Regions from separate parts of the Streptosporangium becharense genome, predicted to be linked through region 4. Evidence: riboswitches for the same ligand, from Rfam matches in the RefSeq annotation. Region 4 holds a riboswitch; each other region holds the start of a gene.
The links. A riboswitch is a leader RNA that binds a small molecule or an ion and turns the genes downstream of it on or off. The one in region 4 is predicted to bind cobalamin.
Positions count from the first base shown of each region.

Region 1: another riboswitch for cobalamin. It lies ahead of F4562_RS03735 ((2Fe-2S) ferredoxin domain-containing protein); the one in region 4 lies ahead of cobN (cobaltochelatase subunit CobN).
Region 2: another riboswitch for cobalamin. It lies ahead of F4562_RS28740 (ribonucleoside-diphosphate reductase subunit alpha); the one in region 4 lies ahead of cobN (cobaltochelatase subunit CobN).
Region 3: another riboswitch for cobalamin. It lies ahead of bluB (5,6-dimethylbenzimidazole synthase); the one in region 4 lies ahead of cobN (cobaltochelatase subunit CobN).

Region 1 covers NZ_JACHMP010000001.1:853,235-856,434, reverse strand. The annotation lists gene F4562_RS03750 (hypothetical protein) at 1-293, shown strand, start outside; gene F4562_RS03745 (protein kinase domain-containing protein) at 286-828, shown strand; gene F4562_RS03740 (hypothetical protein) at 828-1,049, shown strand; cobalamin riboswitch at 1,191-1,392, shown strand; gene F4562_RS03735 ((2Fe-2S) ferredoxin domain-containing protein) at 1,433-1,900, shown strand; gene F4562_RS03730 (DUF262 domain-containing protein) at 1,983-3,200, opposite strand, start outside.
Region 2 covers NZ_JACHMP010000001.1:6,592,313-6,595,512, forward strand. The annotation lists gene glmS (glutamine--fructose-6-phosphate transaminase (isomerizing)) at 1-364, shown strand, start outside; gene F4562_RS28735 (tripartite tricarboxylate transporter substrate-binding protein) at 496-1,518, shown strand; cobalamin riboswitch at 1,523-1,723, shown strand; gene F4562_RS28740 (ribonucleoside-diphosphate reductase subunit alpha) at 1,839-3,200, shown strand, end outside.
Region 3 covers NZ_JACHMP010000001.1:884,330-887,529, forward strand. The annotation lists gene F4562_RS03875 (class-II fumarase/aspartase family protein) at 1-430, opposite strand, end outside; gene F4562_RS03880 (SDR family NAD(P)-dependent oxidoreductase) at 433-1,191, opposite strand; cobalamin riboswitch at 1,525-1,724, shown strand; gene bluB (5,6-dimethylbenzimidazole synthase) at 1,759-2,391, shown strand; gene F4562_RS03890 (mycothiol-dependent nitroreductase Rv2466c family protein) at 2,651-3,200, shown strand, end outside.
Region 4 covers NZ_JACHMP010000001.1:7,553,627-7,556,826, reverse strand. The annotation lists gene cobN (cobaltochelatase subunit CobN) at 1-1,293, opposite strand, end outside; cobalamin riboswitch at 1,403-1,576, opposite strand; gene cobG (precorrin-3B synthase) at 1,623-3,068, shown strand; gene F4562_RS32595 (precorrin-8X methylmutase) at 3,065-3,200, shown strand, end outside.

The DNA of each region.
Region 1 (3,200 bases), 6.7 Mb from region 4:
TCCTCGCCGGCTGCCTTCGGGTCACCGGGGAGACCAGCACGCGCCTGGGCTCCTCCACCCGGATGGACCCTCGTCGTGCCCGGCTGCCGCGCCTGCCCATCGACGAGCAACGCGCGTACGGCGACGCCTTCCGCCGGCTCCTGGCCTTCGAGGACTCCGTCCACGAGATCAGGAGGATCGGCGACGATCTGGTGCGGTCCGGCTTCGACGGTCTCCTCGATGGAACCCTCCACCCCCGAGTGGATTCCCCTTGTCGATCTTCTCTCTGTGACGCCCGGAGGCGCGGTGGCTGAGCGTACGGTCATCCTCGAACGGTACGAACTCGACGAGGTGCACCTCGGCAAGGGAGGCATGGGGGAGGTCTGGGGCAGCTACGACAAGCGGCTGTCCCGGCTCACCCGGACCGGTCAGATGATGGGTACCGCGTCCTACATGCCGCCTGAGCAGATCCGGGGCGGGACGCTCGCGCCGCAGAGCGACCTTTACGCCCTCGGGTGCGTCCTGCACGAACTGCTCACCGGGAGGAGGCTGTTCACGGGACCCACCGAGTACGGCGTGTACGAGCAGCAGATCCACACCGCGCCGCCCCGGGTGCGGCGGTTCCGGCCCGACGTCCCGCCTGAGCTGGACGAGTTCGTTCTGCCGCTGCTGGCCAAGCGGGTCGGGGAAAGGCCGGAGACCACCGCCGCGCCGCCCCCGCCTTCCACCGGCTCGCCGTGGATCTGGCGAAGCGGTACCACGCCGACGATGAGCGGGTCTTCCAGTGCCGCATGCAGGAGGCCACCTGTCATGTGCATCTCGGCGACAGCGGCCTGGCGCTCCGCTTGATGCACGCTCTGCTCGCCGACGAGTTGCGGGCGTATTCGGCGGACGACCCGCGGACCCTGGAACTGCGCAGGCAGATCGGTGAGCTGCAGAAGAGCACGGGTGACGTCGAGTCCGCCCGGAGCACGCTCGCCGGCCTGCTCGACGATCTCGGCCGCCTGTACGGGCCCGACCATCCGGCGACGGTCCGGGTCCGCGACGGCCTGACCCGCCTGGCTCCCTGACCGGTCAGGGCGGTTCCCGGAACTCCATCCGGTAGGAAACCGGCGTATTCGTGATCCACCGTACGTCCGCGCGCGTCGTCCCGTTCGCGGCGGGCGGTCACCGGTGTTCCGGGGTGCGGTGATCCTGTCCACTCCGTGTCGCCGTTATGTCGGAGTTGTAGTGCTGTGTCAGTATGGCCGGGTAGGCGACGGCGGAACGAGGAAACCGGTGCGAATCCGGCGCGGTCCCGCCACTGTGATCGGCGAGCGGACCCCGACGACGCCACTGCCCGCACGCGGGTGGGAAGGCCGGGGCGAGCGGTGACCCGAGAGCCAGGAGACTCGCGCGGTCGCCTCCTCGACGAAGCCGGGGCGGATCTCCCCGGGGAGGAGGAAGCGTCGGTATGCCCATGGGGACGACCGATCCGGTGCCGTGCCGGGTCACCGTGTGCCGTGACTGCTGCTGCGGCACGTCCAAGGTGCGCGGCGTCGATCACGCGGAGCAGGTCGCGTATCTCAGCGAGCGGATGCCGGTGGGCGTCTCGGAGTGCCTGGGCGTGTGCGAACGGGCCAACGTGGTCGTGGTGCGGCCCTCGGCCGCGGGACGGGCCGCCGGTGGCCGCCCGGTGTGGTTGGGGCTGGTGAACGATCCGGCGGCGACGGAGGACGTCGCGGCCTGGGTGCGGGCGGGCGGCCCGGGTGTCGCCGCGCCGCCCGACATCCTGGACCTGTACGCCTTCACCCCGCCGCGACGCGTCGCCGGCCCGTCCCGCACGCCTCGGGTCGGGAGGCGCAGCCCGTTGCCTGTACTACCGGGTTCTGAAAGGGCGGAAACGCGCAAGCCGCGTCCTGGCGGGCGCGCGGACGGGTGAACCCCGCCCGCCGGTCGGCGGTGAGGAACGGCGGCGCGTTCAATCGTTGCGCCACCGCCTCCCTCCGAGGGGCGGAGGCCGTTCACTCCGTGTCGATATCAGCCTCTCCCAGGAGCTCGTCGGCGTGTTTGACACCCAGCTCGGCCATGAACTCCCGCTCTCTGGCGGCCAGGTCCGCCAGACGGACTTCGATGAATCCCGCGTCGTCCCCTTCCCGGAGCCGGCGCAGGGCCTCGTGGGAAATGCCGTGCGTGCGTGTCACAGCTTCCTCCGTCAAAGGGTCCAGATCGATCAACGCCTGCCGCACGGAGATCCGGGAGGGTGTCGTCATCACCAGTCGATTGGCCGGACTGGACGTTCCCTCTATGCCACGCCTATTGACAACGTGCCGGTATGCCTCGGTATGGGATGTGGCCAGCAGATTCTTGGGATCGAGAGAAGTCCCGTCGGGGTTGACGCGATGGGGAAACTCCTTGAGCTCCCACAGGATGAAAGCCCGTACTCGCGCGCTACGCAGATCGAAACGTTGTGGAAAAGGTCGGGCGTGCTGGTCGCCGAGGCGGAGGGTGCCGTTCCCCGCAGCGAAGTCCTTGATCTCTTGGAGTGACTGCCTGACCTGGGTGGTGTTGGCTCCGGCGAAGTGCCCGGACCACGAGGTCGTCCAGAACCATCGCCTCAGCAAGACGAGTTGCCGTTTGTCGGGCTCTGGGCAGAAGTGGAAGAAGGCGGCCAGCAGCATGATCTGCAGGTTGTAAGGGACCAGGCGTGCCAGCGGAACCCCGGCATGGGACCGGAGGAAGTCAACCGCCTGTTCCAGGGCGAGGTCGGTGGCTTCCACCGCGGAGAGCAGCCCACCCTCCACTCGCTTGGCCAGGGCCTCCCAACGGGTGTCCTGTACGTCCTCCTCTCCAGAGATCGCAAGGATGGCGCGGAAGATCGTGAGTGAGGGTATCTCGCCGAAGCCCGAGACCGCGATGCGTTCCTGGATGGCCTCCATCCGGTCGGCAAGGCTGTCCGGGCCGGTCGTGGCGTAGGTCAGCGCGGTCACCATCTGATCCGGCGTCATCGACTGACCGCTGCTGTTGACCCGCGAGAACACCTCCACTGCATGGGTCAGCGAACCGCCGACCAGGCGGACCGCGGCCATCTTGTACTGCTTGATCCGCTGGGCGACTTGTTCGGCCTCGTCGATGAACGGAGTGATGTCGCCGCCCGGAACCCTGGCCTGTGACAACTCGCGTGCGTAGGCGAGGAAATCCATCGTCCGGAGGATCGAGCCCATCGGCAGGTAGGTATGGGG
Region 2 (3,200 bases), 960 kb from region 4:
CAAGGAGATCTCCTACGTCCACGCCGAGGCGTACCCGGCCAGCGAGCTCAAGCACGGGCCGCTGGCGCTGATCGGCCCGGGGATGCCCACGGTGGCGATCGTCCCCGACGACGAGCTGCTCGACAAGAACCTCACCACGCTGGGCGAGATCCGTGCCCGGGGCGGGCGGGTGCTCATGGTCGGGCACCGCGCCGCCGACCCCAAGCTGGCCGACGACTGCGTCGTGGTGCCGCGCAACGAGATCGAGCTGGACCCGATCCTGCTGACGATCCCGCTCCAGCTCTTCGCCTACCACGCGGCCGTGGCGCTGGGCCGGGACGTCGACAAGCCCCGCAACCTGGCCAAGAGCGTCACGGTGGAGTAGATCCACCCACTCCGCATCTCCTCGGTGCGGCCCCCTCGGTAAGGGCTCGGCGATAACGGCCCCGGGCGTGTGACATGAGGTGACACGCGGGTAGCCCGAGATGTACGGGGTGCCGGGGGGGAGGGGCGCTCATGCGCCGCAGGGGGTTTCTGGCGCTGGTCACCGGGGTGGTGGCCGCCGCGGGCTGCGGCCCGGCCGGCGGTCCGGCCGGCACGGCGGTCGACCGGCTGTCCGTCGTCGCGCCCGCCGTCCGCGGGCAGGGCTGGGAGGCGATGCCGCGCACCCTGGCCGGGGTCCTGACCCGGTGCCGCCTGGCCAGGGCCGTCGAGATCGTCGACCACCCGGCCGGGGCGGGCTCCGCCGTCCTGGACCGGCTGGGTTCCCCCGGCGGCCCCTTCACGGGCGAGGGCAGGGTGCTCGTCGCCGGGATGTCACTGGTGGCGGGTGCGGAGATCGCCGGCACCGCCCCCCTGGTCGGCGCCACCACCCCGCTCGCCCGCCTCGTGGGCGACTGGGCCGCCCTGGTCGTCCCGGACGGCTCCCGGCTGCGTTCCTTCGACGACTTCGCCGCCGGCGTCCGCCGGGACCCGGCGGGGCTGGCGGTCGGCGGCCGGCTGGAGGGCGGCTCGGACCACGTGCTCTACGGCATGATCGGCAAGTGCCTGGGGGCCGACGCCCGGCTGCTCGACTACGCCGGGTACCTCACCGCGGCGGACGCCGCCGAGGCGCTTCACCTCGGCCGGGTGGCCGCGCTCCTGGGGCCGGCCCGGTCGTTCCGGTCCGGGATCGCCGCCGGCCGGCTGCGTCCCCTGGTGGTCTCCTCGGGGGAGCGCGTCGACGGGATCGACGCGCCGACGCTCATGGAGCTGGACGTCCGGCTGGAGTACAGCGACTGGTGCGGCCTGCTCGGCCCGGCGCGCATGGCGGAGGCGGACCTGGACGCGGCGGTCGCCCTGTGTGACAGGATCGACGCGGCCCCCGACTGGCGGGCCCGGTGCGCGGCCAACGGCTGGAGCCGGGTCTATCTCAGCGGCGACGACTTCCGCCAGTGGTTGTCCACCGAGACGGCGCGCACCCGCGAGGTGCTGCATGACCTCGGACTGTTGAAGTCTTCCGACACAACTTGTTGGGGTAGTTGCGTCCGACGCCACTAGATGTAGGATCCTGCTCGTTGCTGGTTCGCCCCGGGAGGGGCGACGAGAGAGGGAACCCGGTGAGATTCCGGGGCTGCCCCGCAGCGGTGAACGGGAACGAAAGCCGTCATTGAGCACTGGGTGCGTCATGCCCGGGAAGCGACGGCCGGTAGGCGTGTGCACGGTGCCCGTGAGTCCGAAGACCTGCCGGTGACGTAAGTGTCCAGGGCCTCGTGGGAGGGCCCGCGGACGAGGCGGTCCGGCGTGCCCGGAATCGCTCGTATCCGCGTGCCCGTCCTCCGGGAGCCGCACGGGGAATTCGAACGAGCGAGGGGCAGGACGTGACGCACACCGTGGTCGACGCCGCAGGGGAGACCGCCGGAACGGGCGGGCAGGACGCCGCCGGGCGGGACGCCGGGACGGGAATCCGGGGCACGCGGACCGGTGGGACCGGTGGGGCGTCGGAGGCCGACCGCAGACTGGCCATCGACGAGGCCGCGGCCCGGGTCATCACCGACCCGGAGAACTCCAGGGTCGCCGCCGGGTTGCTGGCCGGGCTGATCGCCGACGAGGCCGCCGGGCACGGCGTCTTGAGCTTCTCCGACTCCGTCGCCGCCACCCACGCGGCCGGACTGGTCGCCGACCGGCTGGCGGAGTTCGTGGCCGTCAACGCCGCGGCGCTGGACGCGCTGGTCGACACCGGGGCCGACGACCGGTTCGAGTACTTCGGGCTGCGCACGGTCTACGACCGCTACCTGCTGCGCCACCCGGAGACCCGCAGGGTCCTGGAACGCCCGCAGCACTTCTTCCTGCGGGTCGCCTGCGGCCTCTCGGAGACGGTCTCCGAGGCCGCCGAGCTCTACCGGCTCATGGCGACGCTGTCCTACCTGCCCAGCTCGCCCACCCTGTTCAACTCCGGCGCGCGCCGGCCCCAGCTGTCGTCCTGCTTCCTGCTCGACTCCCCGCGCGACGAGCTGGAGGCCGTCTACGAGCGCTACGGTCAGGTCGCCCGCCTGTCGAAGTACGCCGGGGGCATCGGCATCTCCTGGAGCCGGGTCCGCTCCCGGGGGTCGCTGATCCGGGGCACCAACGGCCACTCCAACGGCATCGTGCCGTGGCTGCGCACGCTCGACGCCAGCGTCGCCGCGGTCAACCAGGGCGGCCGCCGCAAGGGTGCGGCCTGCGTCTACCTGGAGACGTGGCACGCCGACATCGAGGAGTTCCTGGAGCTGCGCGACAACACCGGCGAGGACGCGCGCCGCACGCACAACCTGAACCTGGCGAACTGGATCCCGGACGAGTTCATGCGCCGGGTCGAGGCCGACGGCACCTGGTCGCTGTTCGACCCCAAGGACGTCCCGCACCTGGTCGACCTGTACGGCGCCGCCTTCGACGAGGCGTACCGCGCCGCCGAGGCCGAGGGACGGTTCGTCAGGCGGATCCCGGCCCGCACCTTGTACGGCCGGATGATGCGCACCCTCGCCCAGACCGGCAACGGCTGGATGACTTTCAAGGACGCCGCGAACCGGACCTCCAACCAGACCGCGCGTCCCGGGAACGTCATCCACCTGTCGAACCTCTGCACCGAGATCCTGGAGGTCACCAGCGACGCGGAGACCGCCGTCTGCAACCTGGGCTCGGTCAACCTCGCCGCCCACCTGGACGCCTCCGGCGGCGACCTCGACTGGACGCGGCTGCGCGCC
Region 3 (3,200 bases), 6.7 Mb from region 4:
TGCCCGCGTGCTCCTCGACCAGGCGGGCGAGGGCGTCGCCGAAGGACTCCAGCAGGACGACCAGGCGCTCCAGCGCCTCCCTCATCTGCAGGGACAGGCCGCTGTCCATGATGTCCTGCGTGGTCGCGCCGTAGTGGACGCGGCCGTTGGGCCCCTCGGGCAACGCGGCGGCGATCATCCGCACCAGCGGGAGGATGGGGTAGCCCACGTTCACGGCCTCCCGCCACAGGCGGTCGAGGTCGATGGTGGCGGGCACGCACGCGGCGGCGATGGCCTCGGCGTCGCTCTCGTCGATCACTCCGGCCTCGGCCTGGGCCAGGGCGAGGGCGGCCTCGACCCGCAGCCAGGAGAGCACGGTGCTCTCGGCGGAGAAGATCCCGGCCATCCCGGCGTCGCCGAAGAGGGCGGGGAGCAGCTTGAAGGTCTGCACGGTCAGTTCATCTCCAGTCCGCCGTCGACGTTCAGCGCCTGGCCGGTGATGAACGAGGCGAGGTCGCTGGCGAGGAAGAGGACGGCGGCGGCGAGTTCCTCGGCGCGGCCGGGACGCCGGAGCGGGGAGCGTCCGCTGACCTCCTGGAGGTAGTTCGCCCCGGCGTCCGGGCCGAAGCGGGCGTCGCGGTCGGCGATGATCTCCTCCCACATGGGGGTGAGGAAGATCCCCGGGCAGACCGCGTTGACCCGTACCGGGGCGAGCGCCTCGGCGGCCGACTTCGTCAGCGACAGCAGCGCGGTCTTGGTCGCCGAGTAGTGCGCGGCGTTGGGCCGCCCGGACCTGGCCGCGACGGAGGCGAGGGTCACGATCGATCCGCCGCCCTGCTCGACCATGCGGCGGCCGACCGCCTGGGTGATCCAGAAGGAGCCGTTGAGGTTGACGTCGATGATCCGGCGCCACTCCTGCGGGGTCACCTCCAGCAGGGGCGTGGTGCGCATGACGCCGGCGCAGTTCACCAGGATGTCGATGCGGCCGATCTCCTCGGCCAGGGCCACCGCCTGCTCGGGGTCGGTGAGGTCGGCGGCCCGGTCGCGTGCCCCCAGGGCGGTCGCGGCCTCGGTCAGCCGCGGTCCCTCCAGGTCGGAGACGACGAGATCGGCACCGGCGTCGGCCAGCGCGCGGGCACATGCGAGCCCGAGCCCTCCCGCGGCCCCGGTGACGAGCGCCGTACGCCCCGCCAGGTCGATCGTGACAGCCATCCCCGGTGTTCCCCCTCGGTAGGTCAAACGATTGACTGGGAATGTAGCAGCGTGCTCACAAAGCGGACAAGAGGTCGGTCAATCGTTTTTATTACGAAGTTCTTCTTCCGTTAACACGCCCCGCGCCGCGCACCGGGGACCGCGTGAGGGCGGAGCAGGGCCACTCCGACCTGGCCGGACGTCCGGCCGCCGGGCGGGGAGGCGACACCGGGCGGTCATCCCCGGGTCACCCCGGGGCGTCCCCGGGTGGACGCCGGGACGCCGGGACGCCGGGACGCCGGAACGCCGGTCCCGGCCGGTGAGACCCGCACCCGGCTGCGCTAGAGTCGCGTCCGGCACGAACTGACGCGAGGTGCCTCCCCGTGGGGAGGAGAATCGGGAAGCCGGTGCGATTCCGGCACGGGCCCGCCGCGGTGATCGGGGAGCCGCCGTCCATGCACTCACGTGCGGCCACTGGCCTTTCGGGCTGGGAAGGCGGACGGTGCAGGCGTTGATCCGAGAGTCCGAAGACCGGCCTCGCTCCATCTGCCACCGCCCGGGTGGCATGACGCAGCGGGAGCCTGCCCTGTGAGCACCGACATCCAGCCCGACATCTACCAGGTCATCCACCGCCGCCGTGACGTGCGGTCGCAGTTCACCGGTGAGCCCGTCCCCGGCGACGTCCTCGAACGCGTGCTGGAGGCCGCGCACGCGGCACCCAGTGTCGGACTGTCCCAGCCCTGGGACTTCATCCTCGTCCGGGACCTCGGCACCCGCCGCGCGTTCCACCGCCACGTCCAGGAGGAGCGGACCCGTTTCGCGGCGTCCCTCACCGGGAGCGCGGCGGAGCGGTTCGCCCGGATCAAGGTCGACGGCGTGCTGGAGTCCAGCCTCTCGGTGGTCGTCACCTACGACGCCGCCCGGGGAGGTCCCGCGGTGCTGGGCCGGCACGCCATCGCCGACGCCGGCCTGTACTCGGTCTGCCTGGCCGTCCAGAACCTGTGGCTGGCGGCCACCGCGGAGAACCTGGGAGTCGGCTGGGTCTCGTTCTACCGCGAGCCGTTCGTCCGGAGCCTGCTCGGCATCCCCTCCGGCATCCGCCCGGTGGCCTGGCTGTGCCTGGGGCCGGTCACCCATGTGGAGGCGGTGCCCGATCTGGAGCGGCACGGGTGGCGCCGGCGCGTCCCGCTGGACGCGGTGGTCCGTCACGAGCGCTGGTGACGGCAAAGGACGCGCACGCCGTACGGTGACGGGGAACCGGGCGCGGGTACGACGGCCGGAGTCCGGGCACGACGGACAGGGCACAGGTCCGGGCCGGGCGGGGCTTCGGGGCCGGATCAGGCTCCGGGGTTGAGTCCGGCGCCGGGGTTGAGTCCGGCTCCGGGCCGGGCTTCGAGTCCGGGGCCGGGCCCGGCGCGGGCACGGCGATCGAAGGAGCATCGAGACAGTGGGCAGAGCGACGAGCGGGGCGGCGGACAGGATGATCGCGGACTTCTGGTTCGACCCGTCCTGCCCCTACACCTGGATCACCTCCCGTTGGCTGCTGGAGGTGGAGAAGGTCCGGCCGGTCGAGGTGCGCTGGCACGTGATGAGCCTGTCGGTGCTCAACGAGGGCCGGGACGACGATCCCGAAGGCGACCCCGAGGGTTACCTGTGGGTGCCCGTGCGCGTCTGCGCCGCCGTGCTCCGGGAGCACGGTCAGCAGGCGCTCGGCAGGTTCTACACCGCCCTGTGGACCCGCGGGGACGACCGCGACGAGCAGGACTGGATCGGTTCCCTGCACGACGCGCTGGCCGCCGCGGGGCTCCCGCGGGAACTGGCCGAGGCCGGGACGTCGACGGCCTACGACGAGGCGGTGCGCGCCTCGCACGCCGAGGGCATGCGCCTGATCGGCGGGGACACCGGCGGACACGTCGGCACCCCGGTGGTCGCCGTCACCGGCGCCGATGACGAGCGTGTCGTGTTCTTCGGCCCCGTCCTCTCCAGGATCCCCACCGGGGAGCGGGCGGGCCGCCTGTGGGACGGGACAC
Region 4 (3,200 bases):
GGCACGCAGGTCGCCGGGGAGCGTGCCGTACCACTCGGCGTAGCGGCCCGCGCCGATGCGGACCGGGTTGGCGGCGAGCTGCTCCTCGGTCAGCCAGTCCTGGTCCTGCCCGCCCGCGGCGATCAGGGCGTGGACCAGCGCGTCGCCGTCCTGCTCGGCCACCCCGGGCAGCTCGCCCTCGGCGCCGATGTCGTAGCCGTGCTCCCGGAGCGCGGCCAGCAGCCGCACGAGGCTCGCCGGGGTGTCCAGGCCGACGGCGTTGCCGATGCGGGCGTGCTTGGTGGGGTAGGCCGACAGCATCAGCACCAGCCGCCGCTCGGCGGGCGGGACGTGCCGCAGCGCGGCGTGCCGCACGGCGATGCCCGCCACGCGGGCGGCCCGCTCGGGGTCGGCGACGTAGACGGTCAGCCCGTCCTCGTCGATCTCCTTGAACGAGAACGGCACGGTGATGATGCGTCCGTCGAACTCGGGGATCGCGACCTGGGTGGCGGCGTCCAGCGGGGACAGGCCGTCGTCGTTCTCCTCCCACTGCGAGCGGCTGCCGGTCAGGCAGAGCCCCTGCAGGACGGGCACGTCCAGCTCGGCGAGGGCGCCGACGTCCCACGCCTCGTCGTCGCCCCCGGCGGACGCGGTCGCCGGGCGGGTGCCGCCCGCGGCGAGCACGGTCACCACCAGGGCGTCGACCGTGCGCAGAGCCTCCAGCAGGCCGGGGTCGGCGGCGCGCAGGGACGCGCAGTACAGGGGCAGCGCCCGGCCGCCCGAGTCTTCGATCGCCGAGCAGAGCGCCTCGACGAAGGCGGTGTTGCCCGCCACGTGGTGGGCTCGGTAGTAGAGCACCCCGACGACCGGCCCGTCCTCGCGGCGGGCCTGACGCTCCAGCACACCCCAGGTGGGGGTGGGGGCGGGCGGGGCGAACCCGTGGCCGGTGAGCAGCAGCGTGTCGGACAGGAACCGGTGGAGTTCGGTCAGGTTGGCCGCCCCGCCGTGGGCGAGGTAGGCGTGCGCCTCGGCGCAGACGCCGCCGGGCACCGTGGACAGTTCCATCAGCTCGGCGTCCGGCGCCTGCTCGCCGCCGAGGACGACGACGGGCCGGGGCCCGGCGAGCAGCGCGTCCAGGCCCTCCTCCCAGGCGCGGCGCCCGCCCAGCAGGCGGACCACGACCAGGTCGGTGCCCTCGACCAGCGCCGGGAGGTCGTCGGCGGTGAGCCGGGCGGGGTTGCCCAGCCGGTAATCCGCGCCGCTCGCGCGGGCGCTCAGCAGGTCGGTGTCGGAGGTGGAGAGCAGGAGGATCACGCGCCACGCTCCAGGGAGGACGGGACGGTACGGCTCAGCGATGCCACGGTGTGGCGGGGGAAGGGCGAAAAGCGCACGGAGCTTCCTCACTCGGGGTCCTCGCCCCGGGTCGTCGTCGGCCACGACGGCTGGAGTCTCCTGGCTGCCGGATCGGTGCTCACCCCGGCCTTCCCGTCCGACCGTCGGACAGTGGCCCGGGTGGGGTTCGCTCCCCGGTTACAGTGGCGGGACCGCGCCGGACTCGCACCGGCTTCCTCCCTTTGCCGTCGCCACCGATGACACTACGGCAGTCCGGCTCATTGCAAGAAACTGGCATTAACATCCTGTCCGTGGCCATTGCCGACTTTCCCGGACGATCGCGACTCGATGCCTGCCCCGGAGCCCTTCAGACGCACGCCGCCGCCGACGGCGGCCTGGCGCGCGTCCGGGTGCCCGGCGGGCGGCTGACCCCCTTCTGCCTGCGCGAACTCGCCGAGGCCGCCTCCTCGTACGGGAGCGGCGTCATCGAGCTGACCTCGCGGGCGAACGTCCAGGTCCGCGGCCTCGGCCCCTCGGACGGCCCCTCAGATGGCACCTCAGACGGCGCCGGGAACGGTTTCGCCACCCGGATGGCCGCCGCCGGCCTGCTGCCGTCCGCCACCCACGAGCGCGTGCGCAACGTCCTCGCCTCCCCGCTGAGCGGCCTGGACGGAGCCGGGGTCGCCGACGTGACGCCCCTGGTGGACGAGCTCGACCGGCGGCTGTGCGCCCGTCCCGCCCTGGCCGCCCTGCCCGGCCGGTTCATGTTCGCCCTCGACGACGGACGCGGGGACGTGGCCGGGCTCGGCGCCGACGCCGCCGTCCTGCCGACCGGCGTGGACGAGGCCGCGCTGCTGGTCGCGGGGGTGGACACCGGCATACGCGTCCCGCTGGGCGAGGCCGTGACGGCCCTGCTGGCCGCCGCCGACGCCTTCCTCGCCGAGCAGGCGGCCCAGGGCGTCACCGCCTGGCGGATCTCCGAGCTCCGGGACGGCGCCGCCCGGGTCACCGCCCGGGTGCGGGCGGCCCTCGTACCGCGTGCCGGGGTTCCCGCGTCCTCCGCGGCGGACGACGGCCCGTCCCGGTACGGGACCGCCGGGCCCGGGCCGGGGACCGGCAGCGGTCCGGGGGGCGGGCCGGTGGGGACCGGCAGCGAACCGGGGACCGGCACCGGTCCGGAGATCGGGCCGGTGAGGGCCGAGCCGGTGACTCTCGGGCCCGTCGGGGTCTTCCCGAGCCGGGACGGCACCCGCGTCGCGCTCGGGGTCGCGGTGCCGCTGGGACGGCTGACCGCCGCGCAGGCCGAGGCGCTCGCGGACGCCGCCGTGGGCGGTGAGATCCGGCTCACGCCGTGGCGCGGCGCCGTCCTGCCCGGCCTGCCGCCGGACGAGGTCGCCGCCACCGCCGCCCGCCTCACCGCCGCCGGGCTGGTCGCCGACCCCGCCTCGCCGTGGATCGGGGTGACGGCCTGCGCCGGCCGTCCCGGCTGCGCCAAGTCGCTGGCCGACGTCCGCGCCGACGCCGCCCTCGTCGTCGCCCGAGCCGGTGGGGCGGTCGCGGGCGGCGCGCCGGGCACCGGTACGCTCCCCGTGCACTGGGCGGGCTGCGGCAGACGCTGCGGCCGGCCCAGAGGACGGGTCGCGGACGTGGTCGCCACCGGCGACGGCTACCGCGTGGAGCTGGACGGCACCGGCCTGACCTGTGCCGGCATCGAGGAGACCGCGGCCGCGCTGGCGGCCGCCAGAGGGGACCTGTGATCGACTACGTCCGCGACGGCGCGGAGATCTACCGCCGTTCGTTCGCCACCATCCGCGCCGAGGCCGACCTGGGCGGCCTGCCCGCCGACGTCGCCCGGGTCGCGGTCCGCATGATCCACGCCTGCGGCATGG